One region of the Paeniglutamicibacter sp. MACA_103 genome, then DNA from elsewhere that is predicted to be linked to it. Evidence: riboswitches for the same ligand, from Rfam matches in the RefSeq annotation. Region 1 holds a riboswitch; each other region holds the start of a gene.

What was found. Region 1 has a riboswitch for thiamine pyrophosphate ahead of thiC (phosphomethylpyrimidine synthase ThiC). Riboswitches for the same ligand answer to the same signal wherever they lie in the genome.
Region 2: another riboswitch for thiamine pyrophosphate. It lies ahead of thiM (hydroxyethylthiazole kinase); the one in region 1 lies ahead of thiC (phosphomethylpyrimidine synthase ThiC).
Region 3: another riboswitch for thiamine pyrophosphate. It lies ahead of ACIPVK_RS18195 (3-oxoacyl-ACP reductase); the one in region 1 lies ahead of thiC (phosphomethylpyrimidine synthase ThiC).
Region 4: another riboswitch for thiamine pyrophosphate. It lies ahead of ACIPVK_RS12755 (sodium:solute symporter family transporter); the one in region 1 lies ahead of thiC (phosphomethylpyrimidine synthase ThiC).

The regions. Positions count from the first base shown of each region.
Region 1 is NZ_JBIXLN010000001.1:115,764-119,987, reverse strand. Features, by position in the region: gene lepB (signal peptidase I) at 1-559, opposite strand, end outside; gene rplS (50S ribosomal protein L19) at 620-979, opposite strand; TPP riboswitch at 1,508-1,615, shown strand; gene thiC (phosphomethylpyrimidine synthase ThiC) at 1,628-3,412, shown strand; gene trmD (tRNA (guanosine(37)-N1)-methyltransferase TrmD) at 3,529-4,224, opposite strand, start outside.
Region 2 is NZ_JBIXLN010000038.1:33,360-37,583, reverse strand. Features, by position in the region: gene thiD (bifunctional hydroxymethylpyrimidine kinase/phosphomethylpyrimidine kinase) at 1-650, opposite strand, end outside; gene thiE (thiamine phosphate synthase) at 647-1,306, opposite strand; gene thiM (hydroxyethylthiazole kinase) at 1,303-2,121, opposite strand; TPP riboswitch at 2,113-2,211, opposite strand; gene ACIPVK_RS16625 (aldehyde dehydrogenase family protein) at 2,322-3,785, shown strand; gene pgm (phosphoglucomutase (alpha-D-glucose-1,6-bisphosphate-dependent)) at 3,908-4,224, opposite strand, start outside.
Region 3 is NZ_JBIXLN010000047.1:3,609-7,832, reverse strand. Features, by position in the region: gene ACIPVK_RS18200 (Tex family protein) at 1-1,187, opposite strand, end outside; TPP riboswitch at 1,207-1,300, shown strand; gene ACIPVK_RS18195 (3-oxoacyl-ACP reductase) at 1,377-2,141, shown strand; gene ACIPVK_RS18190 (LLM class flavin-dependent oxidoreductase) at 2,162-3,496, shown strand; gene ACIPVK_RS18185 (hypothetical protein) at 3,572-3,928, shown strand; gene ACIPVK_RS18180 (thermonuclease family protein) at 3,946-4,224, shown strand, end outside.
Region 4 is NZ_JBIXLN010000024.1:69,910-74,133, reverse strand. Features, by position in the region: gene ACIPVK_RS12765 (hypothetical protein) at 1-98, opposite strand, end outside; gene ACIPVK_RS12760 (ABC-F family ATP-binding cassette domain-containing protein) at 314-1,906, shown strand; TPP riboswitch at 2,525-2,640, shown strand; gene ACIPVK_RS12755 (sodium:solute symporter family transporter) at 2,652-4,112, shown strand; gene ACIPVK_RS12750 (hypothetical protein) at 4,109-4,224, shown strand, end outside.

The sequences.
Region 1 (4,224 bases):
CCATGAGTGCGCGCGAATCCTCGGACACCGAGCGATGGTCCCCCATGACCCACAGTCGCCCCTCGGGAATCTGCACCTCGAAGTCCATCTCGCTCGGCTTGTCCCCTGCAAAGACATAGGGCTCGTCAACGGCGACGCCATTGACGCTCAGGCGCCCGTCGGGGCCGCAGCAGCTGACCGTGTCGCCGCCGACGCCGATGACACGCTTGACATAGACGGCGTCGCTGCCGGCCAGGCGCAGCGCCCAGGCCAGGGAATCCACGGCGTTGGGGCGCTGGTATGGCAGGAACGAGCCCCGCCCGTCAAAGATGACGACATCCCCGCGCTGGATTTCGGCGTTGTTGTAGGCAAGCCGGTTCACCAGCAATCCCTCACCCGGGTTCAACGTGGATTCCATGGAAGTGGAGCCGATGTAGAAGAAGTCAACGACGGTGGCGCGAACGCCAAGGGTGATTACCGCCGCCGCAGCAAGCGCGCCAACGGCAAAGCGCCAGCCCCTTGAAGGGGACCGGCGCTTTGTCGAAGCGGAAGAACGTTCCGATTCAGTAGATCGATCCACGATGGATCCCCATCCGCGCCGCTCGAGGAGTGGCGCGGATGAGGGCTCTCGTTTTTCTGGCTACTTGGCGGACCGGAAGTCGCGCTTTTCGCGGATCTTCGCAGCCTTGCCGTGGCGATCGCGCATGTAGAACAGCTTGGCGCGGCGAACGTCGCCACGGGTCAGCAGTTCGATCTTTTCCAGGACCGGGGAGTGCACCGGGAAGGTACGCTCTACGCCGACGCCGAAGGAGACCTTGCGAACGGTGAAGGTTTCGCGAACGCCGTCGCCCTGGCGACCAAGGACGAAGCCCTGGAAGACCTGGACACGGGAGTTCTTGCCTTCGATGATGTTGACGTGAACCTTGACGGTGTCACCGGCGCGGAAGTCCGGGACATCGCTGCGCAGCGAGGCTGCATCGACAGAGTCGAGAATATGCATAGTTGCATCTCCTAGGCAGACGCCGCAGGTCACCCACCTTAGACACGGACCGTCATTGTTCCTCGAGGCGCACAAGGGCGTCCAAGGAATGATGGGGCGGTCCGAAGCTTAGTACCACGATCCGTTTGCGGATCGGCGGTAGGTCCAACTGTTGATTCGTTCCCCCTGCGGCAGGAGCAGAACCCAGTAGACCCAAGAATCCATTTTGCCACACTCCGGGGCACCGCGCGAAGTCCCGGACACGCAGGCGGAGGTCCGCAGCACGGGCGCCCCCCCTGGCTCACCAGGATTCCGCCCGCCATATATCCGTCTGGGCCCTATTCCCCGCTCACCCTGCCGGTCCGGTTTCCGCCGCCAACTGGGCGCCGGGGCCCAAACGACGGGGGAAACCGGCCGTAACGGCATCCGCCTTAAGGGCGGTTCGCTGTCGCGAGTGCATGGCACAGGCCGCCAGCCGCTCACCCGGACGCAACGCGCCGGTGCCCAAGGTCACAAACGCTGCCGCGCGAAAACATGTGATAGTTTCGCTTACGACCACACGGGGGCCCCAGCAGGGGCTGAGATCGAGCTGACGCAGCAAGAGACCGTTGAACCTGTCCGGGTAATGCCGGCGAAGGAAGTGAGTACTCCTTGAGCAACACCGATTCAATGCACAGCCCTGTCCAAAACGCCGTGGAATCTGCCGAGACGCAGTCCCTGAAGTCCCATTCGCTGGCCTACATCGAGGACCACGAGTCGGGGATCCGCGTCCCGGTCACCGAGATCGCGTTGGAGCCCTCGCCCGGCGGAAAGGACAACGCCCCGCTGCAGGTTTACCGCACAGCCGGTCCCGGAAGCGACCCCGTGGTTGGGCTGCCCGCGTTCCGCAGCACCTGGATCGCGGAGCGCGCGGACACCGAGGCGTATGCGGGACGTGAAAGGAACCTGCTTGACGACGGGAAGTCCGCGGTCCGCCGCGGCAAGGCGTCGGCCGAGTGGAAGGGAAGCCGTCCGGTTCCCCGCCGCGCGCAAGCAGGACAGCGCGTCACCCAGATGCACTACGCCCGGGCCGGAGTCATCACCCCGGAGATGCGCTTCGTCGCCCTGCGCGAGAACTGCGACGTGGAACTGGTGCGCAGCGAGGTCGCCGCGGGCCGCGCCATCATCCCGGTGAACATCAACCACCCCGAGTCCGAGCCGATGATCATCGGCAAGGCCTTCCTGGTGAAGATCAACGCGAACATCGGCAACTCGGCGGTCACCAGCTCCATCGCCGAGGAAGTGGACAAGCTGCAGTGGGCCACCAAGTGGGGGGCAGACACCGTGATGGACCTGTCCACCGGCGATGACATCCACACCACCCGCGAATGGCTCATCCGCAACGCCCCGGTCCCGATCGGCACCGTCCCGATCTACCAGGCGCTGGAAAAGGTCAACGGCGAGGCCAACGCGCTGACCTGGGAAATCTTCCGCGACACCGTGATCGAGCAATGCGAGCAAGGCGTGGACTACATGACCATCCACGCCGGGGTGCTGCTGCGCTACGTGCCGCTCTCGGCTAACCGCGTGACCGGCATCGTCTCGCGCGGCGGGGCCATCATGGCCGGCTGGTGCCTGGCCCACCACCAGGAGAACTTCCTGTACACGCACTTCGACGAGCTGTGCGAGATCTTCGCGCAGTACGACGTGGCCTTCTCGCTGGGCGACGGGCTGCGCCCGGGTTCCATTGCCGACGCCAACGACGCCGCGCAGTTCGCCGAGCTGGACACCCTGGCCGAGCTGACCAAGCGCGCCTGGGAATACGACGTGCAGGTCATGGTCGAGGGCCCCGGCCACATCCCCTTCCACCTGGTGCGGGAAAACGTCGAGCGCCAGCAGGAGCTGTGCGACGGCGCGCCGTTCTACACGCTCGGCCCGCTGGTCACCGACATCGCCCCCGGCTACGACCACATCACCAGCGCGATCGGCGCCACGGAGATCGCCCGCTACGGCACCGCGATGCTCTGCTACGTCACCCCCAAGGAGCACCTGGGGCTGCCAAACAAGGACGACGTGAAGACCGGGGTGATCACCTACAAGATCGCCGCCCACGCCGCGGACCTGGCCAAGGGACACCCGGGCGCCTCGGCGCGCGACGACGCCCTGTCCAAGGCGCGCTTCGAGTTCCGCTGGCGCGACCAGTTCGCCCTGTCGCTGGACCCGGTCACCGCCGAGTCCTTCCACGATGAGACGCTGCCGGCCGAACCGGCCAAGACCGCGCACTTCTGCTCCATGTGCGGGCCGAAGTTCTGCTCCATGCGCATCAGCCAGGACATCCGTGACGAATACGGCTCGGCCGATTCGCAGGCCGCCATCGCCGACATGGTGAGCGGCATGCGCGAGAAGAGCCAGGAATTCCTGGCCGCGGGCGGCAAGGTCTACCTGCCCGAGCTCGAGGTTCCGGCCAAGGTGTAGCGCTTCCGGCCCGCCCCGGTCCCTGCCGGGCGCGCGCCGACAAAAAAGGGGGCTGCCCGTCCTTCCCGCATTTTGCGTGGGATGGACTGGCAGCCCCCTTTGCCGTGCCTCGTGATTTACTGCTCCGGCGCGATCTCATCCTTGGGCACAATGCGGCCCTCCAGAATCGCAAAGCCGCTGTGCCACAGGGTGTCGCGGTCGTGTCGGTTCAGCGTGGCCGGGTCCAGCTGCACGATCAAGTCCGGGCGGCGGGCGGCGGTGCGCTCCAGCTGCTTGTTTCGGCGGAAGCGTGCGATCTTGCCGTGGTTGCCGGAGAGCAGCACCTCGGGAACCTCGCGGCCCTCCCAAACACCGGGCTTGGTGTATACGGGGTACTCCAGCAACCCGTCGGAGTGCGACTCCTCGACCAGGGATTCCGGGTTGCCGATGACGCCGGGGATCAGCCGGCCGATGGCCTCGACCATGGCCAACACCGCCACCTCTCCCCCGTTGAGCACGTAGTCGCCGATGGAGACCGGACGGACGTCGAATGCCTCGGCGGCATGTTCCAGCACGCGCTCGTCGATGCCCTCGTACCTGCCGCAGGCGAAGGCCAGGTGCTGCGCCTCGGCCAGCTCGTAGGCCATCTCCTGGTCGAAGACCGCTCCGGCCGGCGAGGGAACAATGAGGATCGGCTTGTTTCCGCCGGCGGTGGAGACCGGGGACTCGGTGGCAATCCGGTCCAGGACCGCGGCCCACGGTTCGGGCTTCATGACCATGCCGGCGCCGCCGCCATAGGGCGTGTCGTCCACGGTGCGGTGGCGGTCATGGGT
Region 2 (4,224 bases), on a different contig from region 1:
GTGGCCAGCCGCGGCGAGGCGACCTCGAAGAGCACACCGTCGGGACCGATGAGCGCGTCCCGGCAGGTTTCCCCTTCCAGGTGCCCGCCCTTGGCCAGCACCAGGACCTGGTACTCGGCGGCGACGGCGCGCGCCTGGGCCACCGCCTGTTCCCAGTTCCCGGCGACCTCGGCGCGCGCCAGCACGGCAAGTTCCGGGATGTTGGGGGTGATGACGTCGACGTGGGCAAAGAGGCGCCGCAGCGCGGTGGTTGCCTCGGCATCCAGCAGCGAATCCCCGCTGGTGGCGACCATGACCGGGTCCAGCACCACCGCCGGGGCGTCGGAGCCCGCGGCGGTCCGGATCCCGGCCAGCCAGCAGCCGAGCTCGTCGATGACCGCCGCGTTGGCGAGCATCCCGATCTTGATCGCGTCGATGGCGATGTCCTCGGAAACGGCGCGCAGCTGCGCCAGCAGGAAGCCTGCCGGCGGCACGTGCACGGCACTGACGCCGCGGGTGTTCTGCGCGGTCAGCGCGCTGATGGCGGCCATGCCGTAGCCGCCGGCCGCGGCAATGGACTTGAGGTCGGCCTGGATGCCGGCCCCTCCGGAGGGGTCGGATCCGGCGATGGACAGGATGTTCTTCACGGTGCTGGTGTTGGGGGTGTTCATGGCTTCGTGCCCTCCCAGAGGTTCAGTAGGTTCGTGGCCGCGGCGCGCGGATCCCCGGCGGCGCAGATGGCGCGGACCACCGCGACGCCGGCGGCACCGGAGCGGGCCAGCGGGGCCACGTCGTCCGCGTCGATGCCGCCGATGGCGATGACGGGCAGGTCGCTGAGCCCCACGGCGCGCGCCAGGCCCGCATGGCCCAGCGGCTCGGGGTGGTCCCTCTTGGTGGGGGTGGCATGCACGGCGCCGACCCCCAGGTAGTCGATGGTGCCCGGGGAGCGGAGCTGCAGCTTGTTTGCGGCGTCGATCTGCGCATCGCTGGCGGCGCTGAGGCCCAGCACGGCGTCGGGGCCGATAAGTTCGCGCACCAGGGCCGCGGGCAGGTCGGACTGGCCGATGTGCACCCCCTGCACGTCGGCGCCGGAGGCGCGGGCGGCCAGGAACACGTCGACGCGGTCGTTGACCAGCAGTGCCGCGCGCCCGGCGGTGTGGTGGGCGCATTCCATCACGACGTCCGCGAATTCGCCGGCCGGCATGTCCTTGCAGCGCAACTGCACCGTCCTGATCCCTCCGTCCACCGCGGCCTTCACGATGTCGGCCAGCGGACGTCCGGCGGTGGAGGCGGAGTCCGCGACCAGGTACACGCCGTAGACGCTCATGAGAGCACCGCCGTGGCGCCCAGCTCCGCGGGGGAGACAGCGGCCAGCGCGTCGAGGAAGAGCGGGGCGAAGGTGCCTGGGCCCGCGGCCGTGGCGGCCGCGCGTTCGGCCGCCGCCGAGTAGAAGGCGTGCGCGGCAACCGTGGCGACCAGCGGGTCCCCGCCGGTGGACAGGAAGGCGGCGCAGAGAGCGCCCAGCGCGCACCCGCCGCCGGTGATGCGGGTCAGCAGCGCGCTGCCGCCGTGCACGAACACGGTGCGCACCCCGTCGGTGACGAGGTCCGCTTCCCCGGAGACGGCGACGACGGCGCCGCTTTCCCTGGCCAGCGTCCCGGCGGCGTCGGTCGCGGCGGCAACCGAGTCGGTGGACTCGACCCCGCGCCCGCCGACGGCCTGACCGGCCAGCGCCAGGATCTCCGAGGCGTTGCCGCGGATCACCGTGGGCCGCGCGGCCACGAGCTCGCGGGCGAGCGCGGTGCGCACGCGCAGCGAACCGACGGCCACAGGGTCCAGCACCCAGGGGGTCGAGGCCGCTGAGGCGCCGGCAACCGCCTCGCGCATGGCGGCCGCCTGCTCGGAGTTCGGGGTGCCCAGGTTCACCAGCAGGGCTGCCGCCACCGCGGCGAAGTCGCCGGCCTCCCCGGGCACGTCCACCATGGCAGGGGACCCGCCGGAGGCCAGCAGCACGTTGGCGGTGAAGTTGGTGACCACGGTGTTGGTCAGGCACTGGACCAGGGGCGTGGAGGAGCGCAGTGCGCCCAGGGCATCGGCGAGCTCGCCGGGTGTTACGAGTTTTGAAGGCGCCATGGATTCCATGAGCAACATCCCTCCGCTAGTACGAACTAGATCAGGTTCTACGGGTTTCATCTCAGCCGGCCGCAAGTGCCGACACCCCGTGTCACTATGCGCGAGCCTATCCCACCGGGCGCCGGGTCCGGCACTCCATGTCACCGCGCACCGAGCACGCCAAGCGTGGCGGCCTGTTGCCGATGCCACAGTGGCCGTAGGCTCAAGAGATGGGCACTTCCGACACCTCACACAAATCCGCAACGCCACGCGAAGCGACGGCGCTGAACGAGCTCGAGCTGCCCGAAGTGGTGCCCGAACTGCCGGAGAACATCGTGGAGATCGTCGCCTCGATGCACGACGTGGTGTCCACCCGGCTGGCGCACCCGCGCCGATTCCGGGCCTCGCAGCTCAAGGCCCTCGAGCGCATGCTGGAGGCGCACGAACAGGACTTCATCGACGCGCTGGCCGACGACCTGGGCAAGGGCGCGGTCGAGGCGAAGATGACCGAGATCGACATGGTGCGCGCGGAAATAGACCACGCGCAACTGCACCTTTCCGAGTGGATGGAATCCAAGCCGGTGAAGATCCCGCTGGTCCTGCATCCGGCGGCGGCCAAGATCGAGCCGCAGCCGCTGGGGGTGGTGCTGGTCATCGGCGCCTGGAACTACCCGCTGCAGCTGATCCTCGCCCCGCTGGTCGCCTCCATCGCCGCGGGCAACGTCACCGTGCTCAAGCCCTCGGAGCTGGCCCCGACCACCTCCACGCTGCTGGGCCGGCTGATCCCGAAGTTCCTGGACCACCGGGCGTGCGCCGTGGTCCAGGGCGGGGCCTCAACCAGCAAGATCCTGCTCGAACAGCACTTTGACCACATCTTTTACACCGGCGGAGAGCGTGTGGGAAAGATCGTGGCCCGCGCCGCGGCCGAGCACCTGACACCCGTGACCCTGGAGCTGGGCGGGAAGTCCCCGGCCGTGGTGATGGACGGGTCCTCCGCCACGGTGGCGCGCCGGCTGGCCTTCGGGAAGTTCATGAACGCCGGACAGACCTGCGTGGCGCCGGACTACGTGCTGGCCGTGGGCGACGCCGCCATGAACCTGGAAAAGCAGCTGGCCAAGGCGATCACCGGGTTCTACGGCAAGAACCCGCTGGCCAGCCGCGACTACGGCCGCATCGTCAACAAGGCCCACTTCGACAGGCTGGTTTCCTACCTGGAGCACGGCGAGGTCCTCATCGGCGGCGGGTACGACGCGGACACCCTGAAGATCGAGCCGACAGTGATGGCCAACGTTGATCCGGGCTCGGAGCTGATGCGCGAGGAGATCTTCGGCCCGATCCTGCCGATCGTCGCGGTGGAAAGCTTCGACGCGGCGGTGCGCTTCATCAACGCGCGCCCCAACCCGCTGGTCGCCTACCTCTTCAGCGAGAACCCGCGGCTGCAATCTGCCTTCGGGGACCAGGTGCGGGCCGGGGCCATCGTGCACAACGCGCCAAGCCTGCACCTGGCCGTCCCGGGCCTGCCCTTCGGAGGCGTGGGCGCCTCCGGCATGGGTTCATACCACGGGCGGCATGGCTTCGAGCGGCTCTCGCAGATGCGCTCCGTGATGGGCAAGACCACCGTGGTGGACACGCTCAAGGCGATCTACCCGCCCTACACCTGGGCGAAGTCCAAGCTCATCGACAGGCTCATGTAGAAATTCCCGGCCCGGCATATACCCATGCAGGAGTTGGATATTACGGCTTGCCCGCGGAATGGCCGAAGGCCGGGTGGTTCCCGCATGCGGGGACCCACCCGGCCTTCGGCCAAGGCGTGCGCCTACGCGAGCACAGCGGAGACGATGTCCTTCGCCTCGTCCTGCACCCGGACCAGGTGCTCCTCGCCGAGGAAGGACTCGGCGTAGATCTTGTACTTGTCCTCGGTTCCCGAGGGGCGTGCGGCAAACCAGGCGTTGGCCGTGGTGACCTTCAGCCCGCCGATCTTCGCCCCGTTTCCCGGCGCCTCGGTCAGCCGTGCGGTGATCTTCTCGCCCGCGAGCACCTCGGCGGCCACGTCCGAAGCCGCCAGGTTCCCCAGCCGGGCCCGCTGCTCGCGGTCGGCCGGGGCATCGATGCGTGCATAGCTCGGTGAGCCGT
Region 3 (4,224 bases), on a different contig from region 1:
ACGACCTTGCCCGTCGCGTCAACGACGGCTACTTTGACTCCGGTGCGCAGCCCTGGGTCCAGGCCCAGCACTGCCCGATTCCCGGCCGGGGCCGCCAGCAGAACGTCACGCAGGTTGGCGGCGAAGACCTTGACGCTGGCTTCCTCCGCGGCTTCGAAGAGCCGCGTGCGCAGGTCCGCCTCGAGCCGTGCCAGCAGGCGACCGCGCCAGGCCAGGCGCACGGTTTGTGCCAGCCATTTTCCGGCCGGGGCATCGGCCGCCGCACTGATGCCCAGCGAACGGGCGACGGCTGCCTCGTATCCTGCGCGCGCCTCGGCCAATGCCGCATCGTCACGCGGGTCGGCCTCGGCAAGCTCCAGGTTCAACGCGCCCTCGCGCTCGCCGCGCAACAGGGCAAGGATGCGGTGGGAGGGCTGGGTGGCGACGGGCTGGACGAAGTCCTCGTAGTCTGAGAACTTTGCGGCGTCGGCGGCCGGGGCGCCGGGAGCGATCTTGGAGGAGATCTTGCCTCGGCCCCACAGCCGTTCGCGCAGTTCCGAGACCAGCACCGCGTCCTGGGAGGCGCGTTCGGTGAGGATGGCCCGGGCACCGGCGAGCGCATCGGCGGCGGCGTTGACCTCGTGCTCCGGGTTCAGGAACGTTGCGCCCAGCGTCTCCGGATCCTGGGAAGGGTCCCGGATGAGCGAATCGGCCAGCGGCTCAAGGCCGGCCTCGCGGGCAATCTGGGCCTTGGTGCGCCGCTTGGACTTGTAGGGCAGGTAGAGGTCTTCGAGTTCCGCCTTGGTCGTTGCGGCCCCGATCGCGGCTTCCAGCTCCTCGGTGAGCTTGCCGGCTTCCGCGATGGCCTTGAGGATTGCGGCCCGGCGTTCCTCGAGTTCGCGCAGGTAACGCAGTCGTTCCTCGAGCATGCGCAATTGCGCATCGTCAAGGGTGCCGGTGACTTCCTTGCGGTACCTGGCGATGAAGGGAACGGTGGATCCGGCGTCAAGCAGCTCGATGGCGGCCTTGACTTGCCAGGAAGCAACCGGTGCCCCGGCTACGGAAAGTTCTGCGGCAATGGTCTGGATTATTCGGCTCTGACTCACCCCTCCAGTTTGCCGTATGGGTCCTACGACGTGCCTGCTTCGGGCCCCCGCGCCGGGTGTGTCGCACCCGTGGCGTTCACATGGTTGGGGAAGGTGATCCATCGGTGCTAGGTTGGGCCAAGGACTCGACACGGGGTGCCGCCTTGCGGCTGAGAGATACACCCGTTGAACCTGATCTCGATAATCCGAGCGAAGGGATGCCGGTCCGGCATGACGCATTGTGGCACCTGAATTCCGGTTCCCCTTGGCGGTTCCATGGCATCCTTTCGCTCCAACGAAAGGTGCATGGGAATGCTTATCAAGGACCAAATCGTACTTATCACCGGTGCCGGCCGCGGGCTTGGAACCGAGCTGGCCCGCGCCTTCGCCCGCGAGGGAGCACGGCTCGTGCTGAACTACCGCTCGAGTGAATCCGCGGCCCGGGAACTGGCTGCCGAGTTCGGGGCCGAACGCGCGATCGCGGCACGTGCCGACGTCTCGGACCAGGATCAGGTCGCGGCGATGGTTGCCACGGCGCAGGCACACTTTGGCGGCCCGATCACCACGGTGATCAATAACGCCCTGCCAAGCTTTTCATTCAACGGCGACGCCCGCTCCAAGGCGCACGGGATCGGCTACACGGAATTCGGCGCGCAATTCACCGGCGTCATCGGTGGCGCCCTGAACACCATCCAGGCAACCCTGCCGGGCATGAAATCCGTAGGCTTTGGCAACATCGTCAACATCGGTACCAACCTCTTCCAGAACCCCGTGGTCCCCTACCACGACTACACCGCGGCCAAGGCGGCCCTGCTGTCGCTGACCCGCACGTTCGCGTCGGACCTGGGCCCGGAGAACATCCGCGTCAACATGATTTCCGGGGGCCTGCTGCGCACCACCGATGCCTCGGCGGCCACCCCGGAGGAGGTATTCGACCTGATTGCGGGTTCCACTCCCCTGCGGCGGGTGACCTCTCCCGCCGAGTTCGCCGATGCGGCCCTGCTCTTTGCCTCGCCCTGGTCGCGGGCGGTGACCGGGCAGAACCTGGTTGTCGACGGTGGACTGGTGATGAACTAGGACCTGGGAAGGAAACCACCATGGCTACGTCACGCCAATTGCACCTGAACGCCTTCATCTACGGCGCGGGCCACCACACCATGGGATGGCGCCACCCCGATTCGAGCGCCGACCGCGTCGGCGACATCGCCTACTACGAGGAACTGGCCCGGCTGGCCGAGCGCGGGTGCCTGGATGCGGTGTTTTTTGCCGACGGGCAAAGCGTCAACCGCGAGTACGCGGCGGGCATCCCCTGGTTCCTCGAACCGGTAACCGCGCTCAGCGCCATGGCTCGGGCGACCGCGCACGTTGGTTTGGTCACCACCATCTCGGCGAGCTTCTACACCCCGTTCCACGCCGCCCGGCTGCTGGCCTCCCTCGACCACATCAGCGGTGGACGTGCGGGGATCAACGTGGTGACGTCGATGTTTGACGCCGAGGCCCGCAACCACGGGATGGATGCATTGCCGGGGCACGCACAACGCTACGAACGCGCCGAGGAATTTGTGGATGCGATGCAGGGGTTGTGGGATTCGTGGTCGGATTCGGCGCTGGTGGTCGACCGCGAGGCCGGGCTATACCTCGATCCCTCCCAGGTCCGTCCGGTCAACCACCGCGGCAGCCACTTCTCCGTCGACGGACCGCTGACGGTCCCCCGCTGCCCCCAGGGGAGGCCGGTGCTCTTCCAGGCCGGCTCCTCCGAGGCCGGGCGTTTGTTTGCCGCCCGGCATGCCGAGGCCATCTACTCAGTTTCCTGGGACCGGGAATCGGCGTCGGAGTATGCCGCTGACATCCGGAGCCGACTCGCACGCGAGGGACGCGAGGCAAGTTCGGTGCCGATCCTTCCCGGGCTGGTCACCTATGTCGGTGCGACCCGTGAGGAGGCCCTGGAAAAGAAGCGCGTGCTGGACTCCTTCCTTGACATCGGCTCGGCCATCGCCCAGCTCAACATGTTCACCGGCCAGGACTACAGCGCCCACCCACTGGATGAACGCGTGGATGCCTTGCCTGCTGCCGACGGGTTCGCCGGGCCGCAGGGGCGCTACCTCACGGTCCAGCGCATCATTGAAACCCAAGCTCCCACGCTTCGCGAGCTTCTGGGATTCCTGGCCGCGGGCGGAGGGCATGCGACCATGATCGGCACGCCAACCGAGATCGCGGACGACATCGAGGAATGGTTCACTTCGGGTGCCTGCGACGGATTCAACCTCATGTGCCCCACTTTTCCCGCCGGGTTGGACGACTTCGTGCAGCTGGTGGTCCCGGTCCTCCAGGAGCGCGGCCTGTTCCGTACGTCCTACCCGGGAACCACGCTGCGCGAAACGCTGGGCCTGGCCAGGCCGGCACGCATGGAATCCACTCCGGTCCCCGGATAGCGGCCTATGCCCCTTGGGTGGGAGCCGCGGGCGTTCCCAGCGTTCTCCCACCCGGGAACAACTACGATTGAACCCATGACATTTTCACGTTCCAAAAGTGCATTGCTGGTTTCCGGCGCAGTCCTGCTGCTCTCGGTGACCGGTTGTGCAACCATTGCCGACACCGCTTCCTCCGCCGCTTCGTCCGCGGCCACGCAACTGGCCGACGGCGCCAAGAAGGAACTCATCAAGCAGGCGTGCGCCCCCATCAAGGACGGCACGATCAACGCCGCCGACCTCAAGGTGGTTTCCTCGATGGTCGACGCCGTCCGCGAGGGCGGGCTGCCGCAGGAGATCGTCAGCGCCCTCGATGATGTGGCCGCCTCCGGAGACGACGTCCCGGCCGATGTCCAGGCCCGGCTCGTCACTGCCTGCGACAACGCACTGGTCTAGGACGACGGCCAATCGCCATGAGGATGCCCCGCCGCCGACGCAGCAGTGCCATCGCGCTCGTACTGTGCGCCGCGGTCCTCGTTGGCACCTGGCTTTTGGTGCCCATGGGCGAGCGCAGCCAGGAACATTCGGGTACAACGGTCCAGCAGGCTGGTGCCACGGTCCAGCATGTGGCTGACGGCGACACCGTCTACCTCATGTTGGACGGGAAGCGGACCAAGGTTCGACTGCTCAATGTCGACGCACCCGAGATTCCACACCCCGACCAACCCGGGGAATGCTTCGGGCCGCAGGCC
Region 4 (4,224 bases), on a different contig from region 1:
TTGTCGATCTCGCTGGTCGGCAATGACTCGACGTAGTCCCAGACCAGTTGTTCGTGGGCAGAACTGTCGCGTGAACCGGTGAATTCGTTTGCAGACACGGCACGCCTCCTGTGTCCAGTCTGGCATTGGACCATGAAACGCGCCACCATGTTCGGCCGTGCAGACTGCTCCGCCGGGAGCGCTGTGCCTGGCCTTGTAGAATCGGTGGTGGTGTTTCGCGGTATCGACTCGTGTCTAGTTCACCGAGCGGACCCCGTCGGGGGGAACGTGCCCATCTCTCCACCACCGATTCTCCTGATAGGACCACACCACCATGAGCTTGATCCGGCTAAACGATGTCAGCGTGCGATTCGAAAACAACCCGATCCTGCGCGAGGCGTTTTTCAAGCTAGAGGCGGGGGACCGTGTCGGTCTTATCGGCAGGAACGGTTCGGGCAAGTCAACCTTGCTGAAGCTGATCCTTGACCAGGTGGAACCGGACACCGGCACGGTGGCGGTGGAGTTGGGAACCAAGATCGGCTATTTCTCCCAGTTCTCAGAACTCAATGGAGCTTCGACCATCTCAGAGGTGCTCGACGAACTCTTTGCGGAAGTCAAGACCATCGAGGCGGAACTCGCCGAGATCGATACTGCCATTGCCGCCGATCCCAAGGCCGACGAAATGGATCGGTTGATCCACCGCCAGTCCGAGCTCTTCGAATCCATGGATCGACTAGATGGTTGGGATTACCCCCGTTCCATAGACACCGTACTTACCAAGCTGGGCTTTGACGAGGCCCACAGGATTTGCTCCATTGATTCCCTCTCAGGCGGATGGCGCAACCGTGCCGCACTGGCGAAGATCCTGCTCGAGGACCCGGATGTCCTCTTGCTGGATGAGCCGACCAACTTCCTCGATGTCGCAGGCGTCGAATGGCTCGAAAACTGGTTCAAGTCATTCAAGGGTGCGGCCATCATCGTTTCGCACGACCGCAAGTTCCTGGATTCGGTGGTCACAAGGATCATCGAGGTCGAGAACTTCCACCTCCACGAATACCCGGGAAACTTCGCAGAATACGTGGTGGCCAAGCAATTCAAGCTCAAGACCCTCGAGTCGCAATTCGTCCACGAATCCGAGCTTCTGGCCTTTGAAGCCGAGGGAATCTCTGACCGCCGCGAGGCGGCCAAGGCAGCCAGCAAGGGCCTGGACAACAAGCTCTCCAAGATCAAGAAGTCGCGCGCGCCGCGGCCCGTGGACAAGATCATCACCGAGATCTATGGCGGCCTGCACATCAAGGACACCCTTTGCCGGGTCGAAGGACTGTCGAAGTCCTACGGGGAAAAGACGCTCTTCAACGACCTCAGTTTTGAGGTGCGACGCGGCAACCGGATGGTCATCCTCGGTGCCAACGGCAGCGGTAAGTCCACCCTGTTGCGTGTGCTGACCGAGACGGAGAAACAGGATTCGGGGTACGTGACCTGGACCAAGGGTGCCGCGGTGGTTTCTTACAACGAGATCCTTGATGAGCTGGATCCCGAAGACACCGTGACCCATGCGGTCAACGCGATGCCGAATTCCTTGGCCTTCAGCGCGACGAAGAAGTCGGTGAACCGGTTCCTGGCCATGTTCCAGTTCTCCGAGGCCGACTTGAAGAACCGCATCGGCAACCTTTCAGGTGGCCAGCGTGCGCGCGTGGCCATGGCCATGTGCCTGCTTTCGGGTGCTTCGGTGCTGATCTTGGATGAGCCCACAAACCACTTGGACATGGCCAGTACCCAGGTGATGGAGCGCGCGCTTCTGCACTTCCCCGGCGCTGTCGTGGTGGTTAGCCACGACCGGTTCTTTACCGAGAAGATCGCCAACCGCTACTTGGTGTTCGGGGCGGAGCACGCCAAGGCGGGAGAAGTCGCAGTCCGCGGAGCCTAGGAACAATCCTCAGGAGCTGGCTGGCAAGCGGGCGTCAAACCTCATGGTTCTTTCGGACATGGTTCCGTTGGCGCCATAGAAGGTGGATCTGATGAGTCGGATGCCGAACGTTTGTGAGGACACAGGGGTGAGCTGCCGGCGGATGTTCAACCGGGCCGGAGCCAGGGTGTTGGACTCAACCGGGACAGTTTCCGCCATTGCGCATAGATATGGCGTTCCTCATTGGACCGCGAGGAAGTCCTAACCCCGGGGACCAAAAGAAGGTCCAACCAGGTGGAACAGACCTTGTCCTGGACAACGGGTGCAACGGCGGACGCTGGCGCCGTGGGAGACGCAAAGTGCGGCGAGCGTGGCTTGGCGGCGCAGCCCGCCAGCAGGCCCAAGGGGGACGGAACATTGCCACGGTTACCACGAGTTTTCGCCAGGTCAAAAGGCACATATATTCCAGCATTGCACGACCCGGAAGGGTGAATCGGGCCAACGGGGCCGACCAGAATCGATCTTTGGAAATCCTTTCCCGCCGATCCGCCGGCAGAGAAAGCCCGGAGTTCGCAGCTTCATATTCACGGTTCCAGACTGCTCGGGATTGGGATCCGGGCCACGGTGTGGCTAGAGTCGATCCCACAACGCGGGAGCTTGGGAAGAACCAGGCTGAGAGGGCGACTAACGGTGTCGCCGACCGCATGAACCTGTCCGGGTAATGCCGGCGAAGGGATGAATGTTGATGCTTGGTTTTTCCATATCCTTGGCGATTTTGATCATTGTGTTGGCGGTGTTTGCCTGGGTTGGCCTGGGAATCGGGCGGGATCGGAGCCTCGAGGAATTCGCCGTGGCCCGCAACAGCCAAAACGGACTGGGCTTGGGATTGTCCTTCTTTGCCTCGGGAGTAGGTGCGTGGATCCTTTTCGCCGCACCGGAGGTCGGGGCCACCACAGGCATTGCCGGCGTGGTCGGTTACGCCGTCGCGGTCACCGTGCCGCTGATTGGCCTGGTGCTGGTGGGAAAGCGCCTGCGTAAGCTGATCCCGGACGGGCACAACCTCGTGGAGTTTGTGCGCCTGCGCTACGGAACTACCATGCACATCTACGCACTTGCGATTTCCATGATGTACATGCTCATTGCCCTCTCGGCCGAGCTGACCGCCATCGGTGCGGTGCTTGGGCGCATGTCCGACTTGGATCCGCGGCTGGGGATCATTGCCGTTGCCCTGATCACTGCGCTCTACACCGCATACGGCGGGCTGCGGGCCTCGATCCACACCGATCGCTGGCAATCCTGGATGCTCTTTGGGCTGCTGGTGGTCGTTGGAGCCGTCCTCTTCGGCGGGCTCTCCCGCAATACGGGACCTCTGGACCCGGCATTATTCGCCGTGGACCTGCACGGCATCGAGGCAGCGCTGACCCTGGTCGTGGCTGTCACCGGCACCACGCTCTTCCACAACGGGTACTGGCAGCGGGTCTGGGCGGCCCGCGACGCCCGCGCCCTGGGCCGCGGCGCCCTCATCGGTGCCGTCACCCGGTTCCCCGTGGTCTTCGCTGCCGGCCTGGTCGGACTGCTCGCTGCCGCCTACGGGGTTGCCCTGGGCACCCCGGCGGTGCCGTTCTTTGCCCTGCTGGAATTGCAGCCGGTTTGGGTCCTGGCGGCCGTTCTCGTTCTGACCCTGGCGCTCGTGGCCTCCACGGTGGACACCCTGCAAAACGGGCTGGCTGCCATGGCCGTGACACACGTACCAAGGCTCCGCCTGTCCGGGGCGCGGATAGCCACGATTGTGTTCACCGCGATCCCGGCCCTCGTGGCCTTCCAGGGCTTCTCGGTGCTGCGCCTGTTCCTGATCGCCGACCTGCTGTGCGCCGCGACGATCATTCCGATCCTGTTGGGCCTGTGGCGCCGTTCGACCTCCAACGCCGCGATCGGCGGCTCCATCGCGGGACTGGTGGCGGCGCTGGGCTATGGCTGGTTCGCCGGCGGCAGCCTGCCGGCCGCCCTGGCCATTGCCACCTTTGCCCAGGGACTGTCCTTGGCCCCGTTCCTCGCGGCCTCGGTCGCCTCCGCCGCCGTGACCCTTGTGGTGTCCGCCGCGGCGGGGCGCAGCACCGACCTCTCGGAGTTGGGATCGCAGACGAGAAGCCTGGACGGCCCAGCGGGCCCGCGAGCGGAATCCGACGCCATGCGCGAGACAAGCACGGAAGGGGAGAACGCCCGATGAACACCCAAGGATCCAACACGTCCGAAGCCCAGCGTGACGACCTGGATCTGCGCATCCAGGCCTATATCGAACGCGGGCCGGGGCCTGCCACGGACAGCAGTGCGGGGAGCCC